Regions from separate parts of the Citrobacter farmeri genome, predicted to be linked through region 3. Evidence: riboswitches for the same ligand, from Rfam matches in the RefSeq annotation. Region 3 holds a riboswitch; each other region holds the start of a gene.
The links. A riboswitch is a leader RNA that binds a small molecule or an ion and turns the genes downstream of it on or off. The one in region 3 is predicted to bind cobalamin.

Region 1 (6,572 bases), 280 kb from region 3:
GTTCAGGCACAGCGTGACGCCGGACGGCGTGACAATCGACACCTGGTGGATCAGATGCTGGCGCAGAACCATCAGCGCGGCGACTTTTGCCGCTGCGGTGGCGCACGATCCGGTGGTGTAACCTTTGCGCAACGCTTTACCGTTATGCCAGACGGGCGCGTCGAAAGTCTGATCGCTCATCGCGCCCCCTGCAGGTGATACAGCATGGCGTTAACGATCGCCGCAGCAACGTTGCTACCACCTTTACGCCCAAGAGCCGCAATGGCGGGCAGTTGACTGTGCGTCAGCGCCTCTTTAGACTCCGCCGCGCCGACAAACCCCACCGGCACCCCCACTACGCCACTTACCGCCACATCATGCTCCAGCAGGCGAAACAGCGCGGTCGGTGCGTTGCCAAAGACAAACACTTTTTCACTCTCTTCCGTCACAGCAATATCCACCGCCGCCATTGAACGGGTGATCCCCTGCGCTTTCGCTTGTGCCACCACGCGCGGATCGCTGATGTAGCAGCGGCACTCGCCCCCCATCTTCGCCAGCAAGGTTTTGTTGATCCCCGAAAGTGCCATCGTGGTATCGGTATAAATAACCGTCGGACGACTTAGCGCCGCGCAGAGCTTTTCCAGCGCGTCGCCCGAAAACCAGAGAATGTCCAGCCAGTCAAAGTCGGCAGTGGTATGAATCACCCGTTTGACGATCGCTTCATGCAGCGGACTGGCAAACTGGTACTCCGGGCGCGTTTCATTAATGATCTCGCCAATGATGTCAAAACTTTTGGCTTCAATCGCCTGGGGTTGCTGGATGTATTGCATTGTCATATATCCTCAGGCCACCCCAACCACCAGCCAGCGCGTCACGAGGAACAGCGCCAGAGCCAGCGTGGAGGCAACCCACATCAGTCGAATCGTTTGGGAAATGTCGTCTACGGAAATAGTGCGCTGCGCGTCGCCGATCCACGGTTTTTCAACACGCTCACCAAAGTAATCGTTGGGGCCGCCCAGCCTGATGCCCAGCGCGCCAGCAACGGAGGCTTCCGCCCATGCGCAGTTTGGACTGCTGTGGTTATAACGATCCCGCCACCCCACGCAGAGCGCCCGGGAGCCGTCACGCCGACACAACACCGCCGCCGCGCTCAGCAACAGCCAACTCAGCCGAGCAGGAATGTAGTTCGCGACGTCGTCAAGGCGAGCGCTTACCATGCCGATCGCCCGATATTTTTCGTGCTTATAGCCCACCATGGAATCCAGGGTGTTCACCGCTTTGTAGGCCATTGCCAGCGGCGCACCGCCGATTAACAGGAAGAACAGCGGGGCGATAATACCGTCAACCGTATTCTCCGCGACGGTTTCCACGACCGCCCGGTTGATCTGTTCCGGGTGTAGTTGCGACGTGTCACGCCCCACAATCCACGAGAGTTTTTCGCGACTTTCCGCAAGATTACCTTCACGTAGCGGACGCTCAACCTCCTGCGCCGCCGTCGCCAGACAGCGCCCCGCCAGCACGGTGAAGATCATCCAGACTTCAACAACCCAACCGAGCCAGGGATGAATCACTGCCGCCAGCCACAACACACCCCAGGCAACCGCCCACGTCAGCCCCACAACCACCAGCCACATCACTCCGCCGCCGATACGTAATGCCCGGTCGCTGCGGCAGTAGCGGCGAACAATCCGTTGCACGACATTGATCAAATTGCCTATCCAGCGCACCGGGTGCGGCCACTCTGGCGGGTCGCCAATCACAATGTCGAGAAGCCAGGCCACGCACCATGCCAGTAGCGTCATAACGCCTCCCTTGCGGCGTTCAGCCAGTGATTTAGCATTAATGGACGCTGAGCAAAGTGAACGTGCAGATAGCTGGCAAAGGTATTGCCGATTCGCCAGCCGCCGGACCACGCTTGCACCGTCTGACCGTCACGGACTTTGCGACATGCCAACACAGCAGGCGTTTCGGGAGAAAAATCGGAGTAATGAAATTCATGGCCACGCAGCACATCACCTTCTGCGGCCAACAGCGTGGGCTGTAGAGCTTGCGCTTCGCAATAGCCGAAGCGGGTCAGTCGTTTACCCATTTTGCTACGGCCTGGGATGATACCGGCCATGCGATGCTCAACCCCGTCAGCCTCTTCCAGCACGCTGCCGAGGTACATCAATCCGCCGCACTCGGCGTAGATCGCGACGCCGCGATGATGCGCCTCGCGCAGGCTTGCCAGCATCGTGGTATTAGCCGCCAGCGCAGCCGCATGCAGTTCCGGATAACCGCCGCCCAACCAGACCATCTGGCAATCAGGCAACGCGCGATCGTGGATCGGACTAAAGCGCACAATGTTGACACCAGTACGCGCCAGGAGCTTCACGTTATCGGGATAATAAAAGTTAAAGGCTTCGTCATCGGCCATCGCCAGCGTCAGCCCCTCCCCGGCGTTCGCCGCAGGAACCTCTGGCCAGTCACCCTGCGGTAACGCCGCAAGATGGCTTAACGCCAGTAACTGGTCGATATTCAGCGTGTTTTCCAGTCGGGCGGAGAAATCCTGCCACGACTGTTGATTTACAACTGATTCGCGCGCGGTCACCAGCCCCAGGTGCCTTTCAGGTAGCGCGACGCCATCAACACGCGGGACGTAACCCAGCACTGGCACCGCGCAGTAGTGCTCAATGGCAGTTTTCAGCAACTGAAAATGGGACTCGCTGTTAACGCGATTAACGATAACGCCGGCAATGTTCAGCGTCGGGTCAAAATGCTGGAAGCCCATCACCGTAGCGGCAATGGAGGTTGAAACGGCTTTCCCGTCAACCAGCAGGATCACCGGACAGCCTAACTGTTTTGCCATCGCGGCGGTACTGCAGTAGTCAGGGTCAGTGCCATAGCCGTCATACAGCCCCATCACCCCTTCAATCACCGCAATATCTGCGTCCTGCATCTGCTCGCGGAACAGGGCATTAAGGATCGATTCGGGAAGCATAAAGCTGTCGAGATTACGGGAAGCGGCGCCGCTGATGGCCGTATGCCAGGCGGTATCCAGATAGTCAGGGCCGACTTTGCAGGGCTGAACGCGTAAACCACGTTGTTTCAATACGTTCAGCAAGCCCAGGGTCACCGTGGTTTTACCACAGCCACTACCGGTACCTGCCAGAACAAACGCGTACTGCTTCGCCGCCATGACCCTGATCCTGTTCAGGGTGGTAGGGATGTACTGACACCCAGTCTTTCGACTGTACGCATCTGAGCAACCCACTTCCCACCGAAGTTGTTGGTAGTGTCCGACAGGCTGGTCTTCTGGCTTAGCGTCATCCTCGCCCGTCCTTCCCAATCTTGCGATCAGTGGTCCTCACGGGGTTGTCAGCATCACAGCAGCGGGGGCTGCGGGGGATTTTCACCCCCTTCCCAGACACAAATGTGTCAAACCTGTCAGCTTAAATGATGAGCAGAATGAATTCTCCTCATCACAACAATACTTTTTCGTTACTTATTCGTTGCGCATTTTTTATCAACATAAAATGCCGCAATAAAACGATTCTGAATGAAATGTCATGCAAGAGAATAATGAAACCTCTTAACAATGACACTGTATCTCATCACAGAAATAAAAACTGGTGAAGTTTATTCCGTAAAGAGCGATATTTTATTGCGCTATGACAATTTATTGCTGTACTAAAAACACTTAACCATTATAAATGACCGGATTACGCGGGAATATCAAAAATCGGCAATAGCAAAATATTGCTATTTACGCCGATTCAGCAGGCAAATTTTCATTTATTTTTTGTCGATAGGCCTGCGGCGTAACCTGATAAGTCTGACGGAACACTTTGCAAAAATAGCTGGTTTGCGAAAAACCTAAATTGCGGGCAATACTGGCGATGCTCCAGTCACTATGGCAAAGCAGCTCTCTGGCACTGGCCATACGCTGTTGATTGACCCACGCGTTAAAACCAATGCCCTGATATTTTTTGAACAATTTGCTGAAATAGTACGGGCTCAGATAAACGTGCGACGCCACATCTTCAAGACGAAGATCGTCAGACAGATGTGCATCAATATAACGCAACGCTTTTTTCATCTTGCTGTCATGGGGGCTGGCGACGCGGGCCGGACGTGCAGGTTCTGCAGGCTGCGCACTGTCTTTGATCACCACGAAATTAAGTTGCTTTTTGAGGCAGTTTTCAACAATGAGTTTAAGCAGATCCGCCGAGGCCATCACGCGTGAATAGTCCATTTCCGGGACGTTACTGAACTCATTGAGCAGTTCAGGATCGGCCTGCCAGCGATCGTCAACCTTCATGATATCGAGCAGATCGGCACCATCATCGTTACGTAAACGCACCTGGCCGCACAAGACGAACCCAACAAGATGGCCTGCAATCACGAGAGGAATAGAGAAATCGGTAAGCCCGGCATGACAGCGATAGATACAGGGTTGATCCGATTTTGACGCTTCCAGTCCCCCACAGCGATCGCTCATACGACACCGGGTACTGTGTTGTGGATGCTGACGCATCAGTTGACAAAAAGGCGTGAAATTAAACAGCTCAGAAATCTCATCACCATGAATATTGACAACCACAACAGCCAGGCTGGTCGCTTGCGCAAAATCCTGTGCGATTTTATTAATGAGTTCTGAGTTCAGGGTACTCGCAGAAATCATGATAAAATCCCTCAGTTAATCCATTGTTATAATAAAAACATAAATTTTACATTTACTTTTTATCATCCCCTATCCTTGTATGTAAATGATAGAAAGTACAAGGGACAATAACAAAAGTCTCCCCGGGTGGGGAGACTTTTTAGTCAGTTCGTGAAAGCAGATCACGAAATAGAAATTAAAGACGTGATAATAGCGGTGCGTGTCCGAATTACGCGTCTGTCTCTTCAATTTTACAGGTATTACAGGGCAAATTTTTACCGATGAGGTACTTGTAGACAGCAGCCCCCAAGCATGCCCCAATCACTGGCGCAATAATCGGTACAATAAAGTACGGAATGTCACGTCCGCCAGTCATCGCAATATCCCCCCAGCCCGCCATCCAGGCGAACAGTTTAGGACCAAAATCACGGGCCGGGTTCATCGCAAACCCTGTCAACGGCCCTGTGGATGCACCAATCACCGCGACCAGAATACCGATCAACAGCGGTGCCAGTGGTCCTTTAGGCACGCCGTTGCCATCATCCGTCAGCGCCATGATCAGCCCCATCAGGATAGAGGTAATGACGATTTCGACCCCTGCCGCCTGCCACACGCTAAGCGCGGCCGCCGGATACGTACTAAAAATGCTGGCCAGATAGAGGCTATCGACGCTGCCGCGAACCATATTATGGGCAGTTTCGTACTCGGTGAATAAATTGCCGTAAAGCAGATAAGCCAGTACCGCGCCGCCAAACGCCCCCGCAACCTGCGCGATGGTGTAAGGCAGGACTTTGCGTCCAGGGAAACAGGCAAACAACCAGAGTGCAACCGTGATCGCCGGGTTCAGATGTGCCCCGGAAATTCCCGCTGTCAGATAAACCGCAAGCGAAATTCCCAGGCCCCAAATGATACAAATTTCCCAGAGGCCCAGACTGGCACCTGCGACTTTCAGTGCGCTAAGGCAGCCGATACCAAAAAATAAAAACAATCCGGTACCCAAAAACTCGGCAATGCATTGCGCTTTCAGTGAATCATTCATTGTGACACCTTCTTAGAAGCGTTCGTGTCCTTACCAGCGGACCCTTGCTGGTCGTAGAGTACAACAGCACCTACTATAGGAAGAGGCTACTGAAAATTGTTGGCAAACTGAGCACGCTGAGGCCTAGAAAAATCGTGTTGTTATAGCAATTTCTTGTCATCCATTTATTCATGGGCGGCGTGTAGAGTGCCTGAATGTAATTAACCAGGACAATTCAGAATAATAAAATTTGGTTATTTGAAGATTCCCTTTTTCCAATCAACGTCACAAATCGGCCTTTCCACATAACAAATTAAATTAATACTGTCACTATCAAAAATGTAAATATGGAATAGCAAAAGCCAAAATATCACATTTAAAAAAATTAACAAAACCAATAAAAACAATTAGATAAAATATAATCAAGCAAGTTTGTCACATTCACGCCCCACTAATTTTTCACCCTAACCTTCAAGTCAGCCATTCTTTTTCCTCGCTTCTTTTTATAGTCATGATTATCGGGACAAACCCAGGCGAGGTCTTTATGCAACAAGAAGCATTAGGAATGGTAGAAACCAAAGGCTTAACTGCAGCCATAGAGGCCGCAGATGCAATGGTGAAGTCAGCCAATGTCATGTTGGTCGGCTACGAAAAAATTGGCTCAGGGCTGGTAACCGTCATCGTTCGCGGTGATGTCGGTGCCGTAAAAGCGGCAACCGATGCCGGTGCTGCTGCTGCGCGCAACGTGGGAGAAGTGAAAGCCGTACACGTGATTCCACGCCCTCATACCGATGTTGAAAAAATCTTACCGAAGGGAATTAACCCATGAGCAGCAATGAACTGGTTGAACAGATCATGGCGCAGGTCATTGCCCGTGTGGCAACGCCTGATCAAGCGGGCATCCCTGATAAAACCCATCCAAAACGAGAGACG
Region 2 (6,572 bases), 1.8 Mb from region 3:
GAAAAGCCACGTTATCGAAAGCGTAGATATAGTGGAGATCCGGCAGGAGATGCCGGATCTCATCATAGACCGACAGCCCACCGACACCGGAATCAAATACCAGCACGGTGGGGCGTGGATCAGAAGGTGTAGCTGCCAGACAAGGTGTATTCCCGTCCTGCAGTTTGGTAGCCATAAACTGTCTCGTAATCTTTATCGAACAGGTTGGCTATTTTACCACGAACTATGAGATGTGAGGTGACCGGATATGAAAGTCCGATGTCCCACACGCTCAGTCCGCCCATTTTCACCTTACGGGAATTGTCATAGTCGTAATCGTAACGCTCACCAATGTACTGATAGGTCACATCCCAGCCCAGCTCGTAGACCTGTCCGCTCAGCTCATACTTCACCTGCTGCTTCGCACGGCGATAAAGTTGCTGATCGGTTTCATCATCGCGCGGATCCACATACTGCAACGTTAGGCGGTGATCGACCGGACCGGTTGTCAGGTTCCCCGTCCATTCCAGCCCTTTGATGGTCGCGGATTTGACGTTGAAGTAGGTATTGTTGTTGTAGTCGATCAGATTCTGGATTTTGTAGCGATAGGTCGACAAGCGCCAGTCAAGCGGACCGGTCAGCCCTTCTAACCCAGCCTCCCACTGCTTTGACTCTTCCGGCTTCAGGTTCGGGTTCGAGGCGATACCAAAGCGCTCTGCACCAAACTGTTGGCCCAGTGAAGGCGCAAGGAAACCTGTGCCATAGGAGAGCGTTACCTTATAGTCATCAACAAACTGCCAGCCCGCCGCCGTTTGCCAGGTACCATGCCAGCCAAACTGGTCGTCATGGTCCTCACGACCAGACGCTTCCAGCGTCACGCTATCAATCTGCTGTTGCCCGGTCAGGTAGAGCCCCGTGTTATCACGCTTATAGTTGTCTGTCCCATACTCGCCAAAGGACATTAGCTTTTCTTGCTTCCAGTCGACGCCCGCGCTGACAGCACCATGCCCAACAATAACGTTGTTGCCCCACTGGACATAGCGCTGCTCCATGTCATCAAGACTGTAACCTGTCGCATAGCGCCCGTTCAGGCTGCTGTAGTTATAGTCCTTAATACGCTGGTAGTTGGCGACCAGTTGCGAAGAGTAGATACCGGAATTGAAGCGCAGCCCCGTATCCCACGACTGGGTATAATTCTGATGCTCGTCGTTTCCGCCGTCATAACCCCATTTCCCCTGGTCATAATCGGCATTACTGGCATAGCCGTAGCCACGGAAGTAACCATCGAATTGATCGTTAAATTTGTGCTCAACGCCTCCCCAGAACAGCTTATTGCGATAGCCATCACGATCGCTGTCGCCGCTGTAGCTGGAGCGTGGCTGCACATCGAAGCCTTTGGTGGTCTGATACGCCCCGGCTGCGGTCACTACGGTATCGCCAAAACGTTGGCGGTAAGTGCCGTCATATTGCTGATAACCTTTTGACCCCACACCAGCATTGATCTGCGAACGCTCCTCACCGGCCATGGTGATAATGTTCACCACGCCGCCAATCGCGCCAGAGCCATAAATCGCTGAACGCGGGCCGCGGATATACTCGATACGCTGCACCAGCGAGACCGGGATCTGGTCTATATCGGAGTTATTCGAAATGCCCGGACGGGCGACCGGAATACCATCCACTAACACCAGAACGTGTTTCGCTTCGGTACCCCGCACAAACAGAGAAGAGCTTTGCCCCATGCCGCCATTCTGAGCCACATCCACGCCAGGCAGGCGACGCATGACATCAAGGACGGTTCGGGACTGCCAGCGTTCGATATCTTCACGCGTGACAATGTCAGTTGGAGCCAGAACGGTATTAACGGGTTGCTGAAAGCGGTTTGCCGTCACGACAAGCGTGTCAGGGGTGGCATCCTGTGCCCAACCCGAAAAGGCCGTGACGGAGAGCGCCGTCAACAGCGATGTTTTTTTAATCATTGTAAAGCATCCACAATAGAAGAAGGATGCCGCAGGTCCCACCGATAGTACGCGATGATGAAAACCAGTTGCGACGTTAGCCGGCAGGTCTTCGGGCTTGGAAGGTATCCCCGTCAGGGATAATAGAAATGAAGACTTCCCGCCCAGGGGCAGTGTCTGCTTACGCTCTCATCTCACCTTTCCTTACCGCTGCGCGTCAGCTCCAGATTTACACTGGATTCCCTATTAACTCACAGGACCGGCACACGGATGCTACAGTTTGTAACATCTTACTGTCCAGCGCGTTTGTTAAATATCGGAAGTCATCAATGTCTGGACATCTGTTGAGCAATCCCTACAATCCCCGCGTACTTATATTTTTCAGGATACATCATGACCCCCGAACACCTTCCGACAGAACAGTATGACGCGCAGCTCGCCGAGAAAGTGGTGCGCTTGCAGAGTATGATGGCGCCCTTTTCTGGCCTGGTTCCGGAAGTGTTTCGCTCGCCGGTCAGTCACTACCGTATGCGTGCGGAGTTCCGCATCTGGCACGACGGTGACGACCTGTATCACATCATTTTTGACCAGCAGAGCAAAAGCCGGATCCGCGTCGACAGCTTCCCGGCGGCGAGTGAACTGATCAACCAGTTGATGACCGCGATGATCGCAGGCGTGCGCGACAACCGCGTACTGCGCCATAAGCTGTTCCAGATTGATTATCTCACCACGATGAGCAATCAGGCGGTGGTTTCGCTGCTGTATCATAAAAAGCTGGACGATGAGTGGCGTGAAGCCGCCGAAGCGTTGCGCGATGCGCTGCGTGCGCAGAACCTGAATGTGCATTTGATTGGTCGCGCGACGAAAACGAAAATCGCGCTGGACCAGGATTACATCGACGAACGCTTGCCGGTCGCGGGCAAAGAGATGGTCTATCGTCAGGTCGAGAACAGTTTTACGCAGCCCAATGCGGCAATGAACATTCAGATGCTGGAGTGGGCGCTGGATGTCACCCGCGAATCGAAAGGCGATCTGCTTGAACTGTACTGCGGAAATGGCAACTTTTCACTCGCGCTGGCGCGCAACTTTGAGCGCGTACTGGCGACCGAAATCGCCAAGCCATCGGTTGCCGCCGCGCAATACAACATTGCGGCGAATCAGATTGATAACGTGCAGATTATCCGCATGGCGGCGGAAGAGTTTACGCAGGCGATGAACGGCGTACGCGAGTTTAACCGCTTGCAGGGCATCGATCTGAAAAGCTATCAGTGCGAAACGATTTTTGTCGATCCGCCCCGCAGCGGTCTGGACAGCGAGACGGAGAAAATGGTGCAGGCCTACCCGCGCATTCTCTATATCTCATGTAACCCAGAGACATTGTGTAAGAACCTGGAAACGTTAAGCCAGACGCATAACATCTCACGCCTGGCGCTGTTTGATCAGTTTCCGTATACGCATCATATGGAATGTGGGGTGTTGTTGACGGCGAAGTAATTTCCGGTACCGGATGATGACGCGCCGCGCCTCATCCGGTCCACAGCGCTTATTCCGACACTTCCTGCTTGCGGTTACGCATTTTCACCCCGATCCAGAAGACCAGAATGACCGACAGAACCGCCGGGAAGAAGTTGGAACCGATATCCGGATACTCCGCGCGCACCACGGTGCTGTAAAGCAGAACGCCGAGAATAAAGCAGGCGGCAGACAGGCCCGGTAACCCCACAGGCATGGTGCGATTCTGATAACGTTGATGCAGACAGTACACCGTCAGCACCAGCGAGATAATCGGGAATACAGAGAACGGCACGATGGAGCTAAACAGCGCCGCGAATGTGCCATTGATCGACAAGCCAGCGACCAGCGCCAGCAACAGCGTACCTTTATCCTGAACTGACTGTTTCATTGCTCTTCCTTCACGTTACCCGGAATAAGGGGCATCTTCTCTTGTTCACGGCGATACCAGTAATACGCGCCTTTCGAAATCATGCGCAGCTGCAATACCAGTCGCTCTTCTAACTGCCGACGCTGTTCCGCGCCCACGTCCAGCGCCTCGGCGCCTGCGCTGAAAACAATCGTCACCATCGCTTCGGCTTGCGCTTCAGTAAACGCACGCGGCATATGGTTTTCGAGTTCCAGATAGTCCGCAAGTTCCGCGATGAAGTGCTGAATTTCTCGCGCAACGGCGGCACGGAAAGCCGCTGAGGTGCCAGAACGTTCACGCAATAATAAACGGAAGGCGTTGGGGTTGTTACCGATGAACTCCATAAATGTGGAGACCGAGGTGCGGATCACACTCCCGCCCTTGGCGATACGCTGACGTGCCTGGCGCATCAATTGTCGTAACATCAGACCGCTTTCATCGACCATGGTCAGGCCAAGTTCATCAACATCACGGAAATGACGATAAAACGAGGTCGGCGCAATGCCCGCTTCACGCGCAACTTCACGCAAACTGAGACTGGCGAAGCTACGCTCCGCGCTTAGTTGACTAAATGCGGCCTCAACCAGCGAACGCCGGGTTTTTTCTTTTTGCTGCGCTCTAACGCCCATCACGATGTCTGAATCCTTCCAAATGTCTTGTCTGGCACTATACCAGAGTTCAAAGTTAATCTGCTTCTTCCGCTTTGTGAATGATTGTTTACGCGCAGTTTGTGCTTCAGCTTCGCAAAAAAGCACAACGATAATTGGGTTATCCCGGCAATGATGTTACTATTCTGTTGCTTTTATGTATAAGAACAGGTAAGCCTTACCATGCCACATTCCTACGATTACGATGCCATAGTAATAGGTTCCGGCCCCGGCGGCGAAGGTGCTGCAATGGGTCTGGTTAAGCAAGGAGCTCGCGTTGCCGTTATCGAGCGTTATCATAACGTTGGCGGCGGTTGCACCCACTGGGGCACCATCCCGTCGAAAGCGCTCCGTCACGCAGTCAGTCGTATTATCGAATTCAATCAGAATCCTCTTTACAGCGATCATTCCCGCCTGCTCCGTTCCTCATTCGCCGATATTCTCAACCATGCCGACAACGTGATAAATCAACAAACACGGATGCGACAGGGTTTTTATGAGCGTAATCACTGTGAAATCTTGCAGGGCAACGCCCATTTTGTTGACGAACACACGCTGGCGCTGGAATGCCATGATGGTACGGTTGAGACCCTGACGGCAGAGAAGTTTGTCATTGCCTGTGGCTCGCGCCCTTATCATCCGGCAGATGTGGACTTCTCGCACCCGCGCATTTATGACAGCGATTCGATCCTCAGCCTGCACCACGAACCTCGCCACGTCATTATTTATGGCGCCGGGGTGATCGGCTGCGAATATGCGTCGATTTTCCGCGGAATGGAAGTCAAAGTTGACCTCATCAACACCCGTGATCGTCTGCTGGCGTTCCTCGATCAGGAGATGTCCGACTCCCTCTCTTACCACTTCTGGAACAGTGGCGTCGTCATTCGTCACAATGAAGAGTATGAGAAGATCGAAGGCTGCGATGACGGCGTGATCATGCACCTGAAGTCCGGTAAGAAACTGAAGGCCGATTGCCTGCTGTATGCCAATGGTCGTACCGGGAATACCGATTCCCTGGCGTTACAGAATATCGGTCTGGAAACCGACAGCCGTGGTCAACTCAAGGTCAACAGCATGTACCAGACCGCGCTGCCACATGTTTACGCGGTAGGTGATGTGATTGGTTACCCGAGCCTGGCATCCGCGGCATACGACCAGGGGCGCATTGCCGCCCAGGCGCTGGTGAAAGGAGAAGCGAACGCGCATCTGATTGAAGATATCCCAACCGGGATTTATACCATTCCCGAGATCAGTTCCGTGGGTAAAACCGAACAGCAACTGACGGCGATGAAAGTGCCTTACGAAGTGGGACGAGCCCAGTTTAAACACCTGGCGCGTGCGCAAATCGTCGGCATGAACGTGGGCACGCTGAAGATTTTGTTTCATCGGGAAACAAAAGAAATTCTGGGAATTCACTGCTTTGGCGAGCGCGCTGCCGAGATTATTCACATCGGTCAGGCGATTATGGAACAGAAAGGTGGTGGTAACACGATTGAGTACTTCGTTAACACCACCTTTAACTATCCGACCATGGCGGAAGCCTATCGGGTCGCCGCGCTAAATGGCTTAAACCGCCTTTTTTAACGCATTGTCGAAATGGCCATCCATCGCACCACGGATGGCCTCTGCCAGTTGCTCATAGCGACTGCGCAGAGGTGAACCCGGACGATAAACCAGTCCTACCGTGCGACGTGGCTCTGGCTTAATACAGGGCAGATACACGACGCCATCGCGCTTGCGTTCCTGTGGAACCGCCAACGCCGGCAGCAACGTAATACCGCTTCCCGCCGCCACCATGTTACGCAGCGTTTCCAGACTGGTCGCGCGGAAGTGGGTGTCTTCGTCAGCACCGGCTTCAAAGCAGAAACCCATCGCCTGATCGCGCAGGCAGTGACCGTCCTCCAGCATCAGCAGTTTTTCGCCTGCCAGATCGGACATCGGCACGCAGTCGCGATTCGCCCACGGGTGATCCTCATAGATCGCCAGCAGCATTGGCTCGTCGAACAGCGGCACTTCAATAAATGCCTCACTTTCTTTCACCAGCGCCAGAATCACACAATCGAGCTT
Region 3 (6,572 bases):
GCGGACAATACCCCTGAACAATCAGCCACTGTGGATGGCCTGACGCGACCCGTTCACTGTCCGATTGGGGATCGATAAGCGTGCTGTGGTCGACGGTGCGGGCAGAGGCTACCTCTTCCGGCGTGCGGTGATGGATGAGGATTAACTTTCCTTGCCAGATACGTCTGACGGTTTGTCCCGCGGCGACACCCACCAGCGAGACGTCTATCGGCTCGTTTTCCCCGCGGGCCGTTTCGTCAGGCCCCAATGCGGAAATCAACGGCCAGACGGCGGCGGTCACTCCCGCAGCGCCAACGAATTTTGTCAATTTACACAGGCAGTTGCGTCGTTGCTCCTGAATATCATCACCCGACGGTTTGTTTTCCACCACCGCAGCTCTCCCTTACTGTTTTTCAATGCGCGAATAGATCTCCTGGAAGCGCTTATCAGCGATCCCTGGCGCCTTAAATGCCCGGTAGGTGTCCGGCAGGGTGGCGTCGCCGACTTTGATGAGCATCACCATCCCTTGTGCATAGTGCGGGGTACATTTAATGCCGTAGAATCCCGCGTCGTCATATTTCACCGCGATCTCTTCATCAATTTTGCCGATAAATCCCGGGTAGCCCGCAGGCGACAGCTCAGCAATTGAGGCGGCATTATGGCTTTTATGCTTGCGGATAAATTTCACCGTGTCGCCAGGTTGAATCTCCAGATAGTCCGGCTCATAGACCATGGGTCCCGCTGAGCCTCGATTCTTCATCAGCACTTCGTGGGTTTGCGCGAAAGCGGAGGTGGTGAGGGCCAGCAGACACAACGCTTTCAGACTTTGTTTGACATATTTCATGGGATCTTCCTTATGCTCCTTCAGGTCTTTGGTAACGAATAAAACAGGTCGCACCCTGCGGATCGTGCTCGACGATAGCGTCAATACCAAACCAGGCGCGGAGATTGTCGCGGGTGAAAATGGCGCAGGGACGGCCCTGCATTTCCAGACGACCGGCGTTCATCACGATGATGCGATCGCAGAACATGGCGGCATGATTGAGATCGTGGAGGGCGGCGACAACCGTCAGCTTTTCGCGTTTCACCAGGCTGAGAAGACCAATCTGATGCTGAATATCGAGATGGTTAGTAGGCTCGTCCATCAGTAACAGTTGCGGCTGTTGCGCGAGGGCGCGGGCAATATGCAGGCGTTGCTTTTCGCCGCCGGAAAAGGTGTGCCAGCAGCGGTGGCGAAGATGCTGAAGATCGACTTTCTCCAGCATGGTCTGGACGATGTCGTCATCGTTGCCCGACCACGGGTTCAGCAGGCTCAGCCACGGCGTTCGCCCCAGCGAGACGGCCTGAAGCGCGGTCAGGCGTTCACTGGTTTCCGCCTGCTGCTCGACCAGCGCGACCTGCTGTGCCAGTTGGCGGCGAGAATAACGGTGCAGCGATTTTTGTTGCAACAGGATGTGACCGGCGGTGGGCTTCAGCAGACCGGCCAGCAGAGAAATCAGCGATGTTTTACCGGATCCATTGGGGCCAATAATGCCAACAAACTCACCCGCCGCCACGCTGAGTGAGACATCATTGACAATCATTTTGCCTTTCACCTGCCAGTGCAGGCGCTGTGCCTGAATGATGGCGTCCCTGGCGGCAACGGGAGTCGGTACAGGATTGACGGTCATTTAGCCTGGTTTCCTCTGATCAGGATGATGGAAAACGCGGGCGCACCGACCAGCGCCGTGATAACGCCTATTGGCAGAACTTGTCCTGGGAGCAGCGTACGGGAAATAACATCGGCGACGATCAGAAATATCGCGCCGATCAGCGCGCTGACGGGCAGCAGTCGATGATGCTGATTGCCTACCAACAGGCGGGCGGCATGGGGGATCACCAGCCCGACAAAGCCAATGGCGCCGACGATGGAAACCATGACGGCCGTCATACCGGTCACGGCGGCAATCAGCACGCCACGGGTTCGTTTCACCGGAATACCCAGCGATGCCGCGGATTCCGCGCCAAAGGAGAAGGCATCCAGATGACGGGCATAACAGAAACAAATCGCGACGCCAGCCAGCGCGGTGGGGATCGCCAGTACTACGTCCGGCCAGCGGACGCCGCTCAGATTCCCGAGTAACCAGAACATAATGCCGCGCGCCTGTTCCGCGTTGGCGGAGCGGGTGATGATCAGTGAGGTCAGGGCATTGAATAACTGAGAACTGGCAATACCGGCAAGAATGATTTGCGTGGTAATGCCGCCGCCCTGCCTGCCGCCTGCGGCAACGGCCAGCAAGGCCACAAACAGAAAGGCGGTCAGGGCACCAATAAAGGCGCCGAACGACATGGTTATCATGCCAGCGCCCAGTCCGGTCAGCGCAACCAGCACGGCTCCGGTAGACGCCCCGGCTGAAATGCCCAGCAGATAGGGCTCGGCAAGCGCATTACGCAGTAAGGACTGTAAGACCGCGCCCGACACGGCCAGGCAGGCACCACAACTGGCGGAGACTAACGCACGGGTCAGGCGATAGTTCCAGACGATCCCGGCGTCCAGCGCATCAACCGGATAATGGGTATCAAACAGACGGTTCGCCAGCGTATTGAGCACGTGCTGCCAGGGAATAAATGTCTCGCCAATGGCGATCCCTGCCAGCAGAACAGCGCACATCAGCACGCTAACCCAGAGGGCATGACCGCAAACATTAACCGCTAACCGACTGACGGCGTGACGCGTCCTGCGTAAATCGCTCATAGTAACCTGTGTTTCGGAGTGCATAAAACGCGCCGGACCCGGCAGGATCTGGCGCGAAACGAGGATTACTTCGCGGCCTGAGGATGCGCTAAGCCATACTCAACCAGGGCATCCGCCAGCTTTTCAACACCGTCAATGGTTCTGATACCAGCATTCATGGTCTGTACGTCAATCACGGGCAGATGATTGGCTTTTACGGCGGGGATCAGTTGGGTGACCGGATCGGATTTCAGGTAATCCATTTTCACCTGCCAGTCATCAGCAGGGAAACGACGGCGACTCATTTCCCCCAGCACAATCACCGAGGGTTGGGCTTTGGCGATGGTTTCCCAACCCACTGTCGGCCACTCTTCGGCAGAGTCTATGACGTTTTTGACGCCCAGCGTTTGCGCAATCCAGGCCGCTGGACCTAATTTCCCGGCAACGTAAGGATCAAGTTGCAGGTCGGCGCTTGAGAACCAGAAGACAGCGGAGACATTGCTCTCCATCCCGGCGATTTTATTTTTCGCGGCGGCTTCGCGCGCCTTAAGGCTGGCAATCAGTTCTTCACCTTTATCCTGAACGTCGAAAATTGTCGCTAAGTCGGCGACTTCCTGATAGACCATCGCGATATCAAACATGCCTTTGCGGACGCCGTCACCGCCATCTTCGTTATCTTTCGCGCAGTCTGCCGGTGCGGTATACACCGGCACTTTCAATTCACTGAATTGTTCGTAAGACGCCACGGTACCGGCAGGACCGATTTGCCATTCGAACTGGCTGGCGACCAGATCCGGTTTTTTGGCAATGATGCCTTCGAAGCTGGGGATGTTCTGCGCAATAACGGCAATCTTGTCATTTGCCGCCTTATACGCGTCGGGTACTGGCCCGAACCATAGCGACGTGCCCACCACACGGTCAGCCAGACCCAGTGCATACAGGATCTCTGTACTGTTTTGTCCCACGGTGGCAACACGTTTTGGTGCCGCGTTAAAGGTGATATCCCGACCACAGTTTTTTATCGTCAAGGGATATTCCGTTTTTGCTGCATGAGAAAGACCTGAGGTGAGAAACAGTGCGGTACCTGCAACAACCAGAAGCGTTTTTTTATAAGATAAAGAGGTAAAATTAGCGTGCATTATTATCATCCCGTTCATGCCAGAATCTGAACGTCTGGTCATGGATTATGTCGTTCCATATATCGGGAGAGTTCATGACGATAGATGACATGACATCGTGAAATTTGCGCATGACCTTATGCAAATAATAGAAGTATGCAGTTCAGTCAGAAAACCGGTTCACCCTTTCACGGTGGCTGATGTCAAATAAATCATCCCATGGACCATCCCGTCCACTCAATGGGTATAAATTTGACAGCAGGTCTCCTGACTCACGGTAATCAGAATATCGGCCTTCCCATAAAGATTCGCTTTACAGTGGCCTGCAACAAAATATGCTGCACGAGGATATTCTGCATCCGCCTACAGTTGCGGGGGCAGTCATGGCATGGGATTAGAATAATCCGCACCATGTTCCTATTCACTACAATGTTGGTGTAATGAAATGCTGTCGGAAAAGACTGTATCGGCAATTGTTAACAAGATCAATCACAAGGATAAATGAGACTAAAATGGCCGGGTTGAGTATTTAATTGTTAAATATCATGTAGTTATTTGGTGTTCAATAATAAAATTTGGGATAGCTAAAGGTCATTATGAAAAGCTAAATGAGAATTAATTGACATTGATCAACTAATATTCTTAGTCATGATAATTTATGTGATCTTTCCATATGCACTAATTGCCAGTCGTCGTGCATATCCATCACTACCTGGAAATCATTACCTTGCCAGAAGGAATAACCACCCGGTAAAAAATGGTGGGTATGTAAGTATAATAGGGTGTATTGCTGTTGCTCGCAGAATGTTTCAGCAAAAGCGAGTAACTGGCGACCAATCCCCTGCCTGCGATAACGTTTATCCACATAGCAGCGACAAATTTCTGCCGTCTCTGTCAAAATATAACGTCCACGAAGTTCCGCTATTCTGTCGTCATATTGGCAGACGGCCAGGGTAGCAATAAGTTCATGCTTGTCACTCCAGGCGCAAAGCAATAAATTCCGCTCCTGTTGAATATACTGCTGTCGCAGGTGAAAAACATCTTCTCCGGCAGAGGGGACAGGTCTGTCAGCAGCAAAGAATTCATTTAAATGTTGTGTCAGAAATAACTGAACCGCCGGAATATCCTCTCCGGTCATTTCACGTATGGTAAAGGGAATCACAGATTGCCACTCTTATTCTCAGGAACAGAAGGCGGATAATAACAACTCAGGAAAGGAAAAACAGCGTGCAAAGCGGAAAATGTTACCGGCCCGTACAGGAACAGACCGGTAACAGCAAAAGATTATAAATCAGCCAGCGCCGCGTCGCGGTTCGGGAAGAAGGTCAGACGTCCTGGGATTGGCTTAATACCGGCGCGCGCCATTGTGCGCAGCGGCTGAAACTCCACGTTTGTTACGCGGAGTTCGCACCCTTCCGGCAATCTTTTCACAAAGCGCTGGAAGGCGTCCAGACCCCCGGCATCCAGCACGGGTACCGCATCCCACTTCAGCACGACGATACGCTTGCCTTCAATGCGCGACTCCAGATCGGTGAACAAACCTTCAGCCGCGGCAAAAAACAGAGGGCCGATCACGCGCAGCACCAGCACATCCTCTGGCACCTCGACGTTTACCGCTGCCAGGCGCGTCATGCGCGCGATACGGCGCATAAACAGTAATGAGGCCAGCACAATCCCGACGCTGATGGCGATGACCATGTCAAACAGCACCGTCAGCGACATACACATCATCATCACAATGATGTCGTCTTTGGGCGCATGCCGCAGCAAATCCACCACCTTGTGGGCTTCGCTCATGTTCCATGCCACCATCAGTAGCAGGGCCGCCATTGCCGACAACGGTAGCCAGGAGAGCAGCGGTGCCAGCGCCAGCAGCGCCATGATCACCAGAAGCGCGTGGATCACGGCGGAGACAGGAGATGTTGCGCCAGCGCGGACGTTCGCCGCGGAACGGGCAATCGCCGCCGTTGCGGTAATCCCGCCGAAGAAGGGGGCGACGATGTTGCCCAGCCCCTGACCAATCAGTTCACTGTTGGCCTTGTGTTTGGTTCCGGTCATCCCGTCGAGGACCACGGCGCAGAGCAAGGATTCAATCGCCCCCAACATCGCCATAGAGAAGGCCGCCGGAAGCAGGGCGCGCAGGGAATCCCAGCTCAGCGTGAAATCAGAATCCGGCAGGTTCCACGGCAACACCAGTTGCGGCAGCAGTTGCGGGATCCCGCTGCCCTGAGTGCCGTCAGCCAAAATATAGTGGAACTGAGAACCAATGGTGGCAACGTGGCCGCCCAGCAGGTTAACGACTCCCATGACGGCGCAGCCGGCGAGCAAGGCGGGCAGGTGGCCCGGCAGGCGAATGCCCAGACGTGGCCAGAAAATCAGGGTGCCCAGCGTGACCACGCCGATGGCGGCATCACCCAGGTTGACGGTCGGCAGGGCCATAAACAGCGCGCCGACTTTTTGCAGATAGTGTTCCGGTACGTGGGCCAGCTGCAGACCGAGGAAATCTTTGATTTGCATGGTACCAATGGTGATACCAATCCCTGAGGTAAAACCTAAGGTCACCGAAACCGGGATGTACTCAATCAGGCGGCCAAAGCGGGCCAGGCCAAAGAGGATCAGGAAGACCCCGGACATCAGCGTCGCGACAAGCAGACCTGCAAGTCCAAACTGTTGCGAAACGGGGTAGAGGATCACCACAAACGCGGCGGTCGGGCCAGAGACACTAAAACGCGACCCCCCGGTTAAGGCAATAACAATCCCCG

Region 1: another riboswitch for cobalamin. It lies ahead of I6L53_RS08220 (cobyrinic acid a,c-diamide synthase CobB); the one in region 3 lies ahead of I6L53_RS09645 (ABC transporter substrate-binding protein).
Region 2: another riboswitch for cobalamin. It lies ahead of btuB (TonB-dependent vitamin B12 receptor BtuB); the one in region 3 lies ahead of I6L53_RS09645 (ABC transporter substrate-binding protein).

What each region holds. Positions count from the first base shown of each region.
Region 1 covers NZ_CP077291.1:1,758,075-1,764,646, reverse strand. The annotation lists gene cbiD (cobalt-precorrin-5B (C(1))-methyltransferase CbiD) at 1-180, opposite strand, end outside; gene I6L53_RS08230 (cobalt-precorrin-8 methylmutase) at 177-809, opposite strand; gene cbiB (adenosylcobinamide-phosphate synthase CbiB) at 822-1,781, opposite strand; gene I6L53_RS08220 (cobyrinic acid a,c-diamide synthase CobB) at 1,778-3,157, opposite strand; cobalamin riboswitch at 3,247-3,421, opposite strand; gene pocR (transcriptional regulator PocR) at 3,725-4,642, opposite strand; gene pduF (propanediol diffusion facilitator PduF) at 4,851-5,660, opposite strand; gene pduA (propanediol utilization microcompartment protein PduA) at 6,184-6,468, shown strand; gene pduB (propanediol utilization microcompartment protein PduB) at 6,465-6,572, shown strand, end outside.
Region 2 covers NZ_CP077291.1:264,501-271,072, reverse strand. The annotation lists gene murI (glutamate racemase) at 1-175, opposite strand, end outside; gene btuB (TonB-dependent vitamin B12 receptor BtuB) at 120-1,958, opposite strand; cobalamin riboswitch at 2,024-2,216, opposite strand; gene trmA (tRNA (uridine(54)-C5)-methyltransferase TrmA) at 2,331-3,431, shown strand; gene I6L53_RS01255 (YijD family membrane protein) at 3,481-3,840, opposite strand; gene fabR (HTH-type transcriptional repressor FabR) at 3,837-4,490, opposite strand; gene sthA (Si-specific NAD(P)(+) transhydrogenase) at 4,689-6,089, shown strand; gene oxyR (DNA-binding transcriptional regulator OxyR) at 6,072-6,572, opposite strand, start outside.
Region 3 covers NZ_CP077291.1:2,036,679-2,043,250, forward strand. The annotation lists gene petA (ubiquinol-cytochrome c reductase iron-sulfur subunit) at 1-370, opposite strand, end outside; gene I6L53_RS09630 (pseudoazurin) at 383-823, opposite strand; gene I6L53_RS09635 (ABC transporter ATP-binding protein) at 834-1,649, opposite strand; gene I6L53_RS09640 (FecCD family ABC transporter permease) at 1,646-2,713, opposite strand; gene I6L53_RS09645 (ABC transporter substrate-binding protein) at 2,779-3,831, opposite strand; cobalamin riboswitch at 4,051-4,278, opposite strand; gene I6L53_RS09650 (GNAT family N-acetyltransferase) at 4,457-4,948, opposite strand; gene dauA (C4-dicarboxylic acid transporter DauA) at 5,095-6,572, opposite strand, start outside.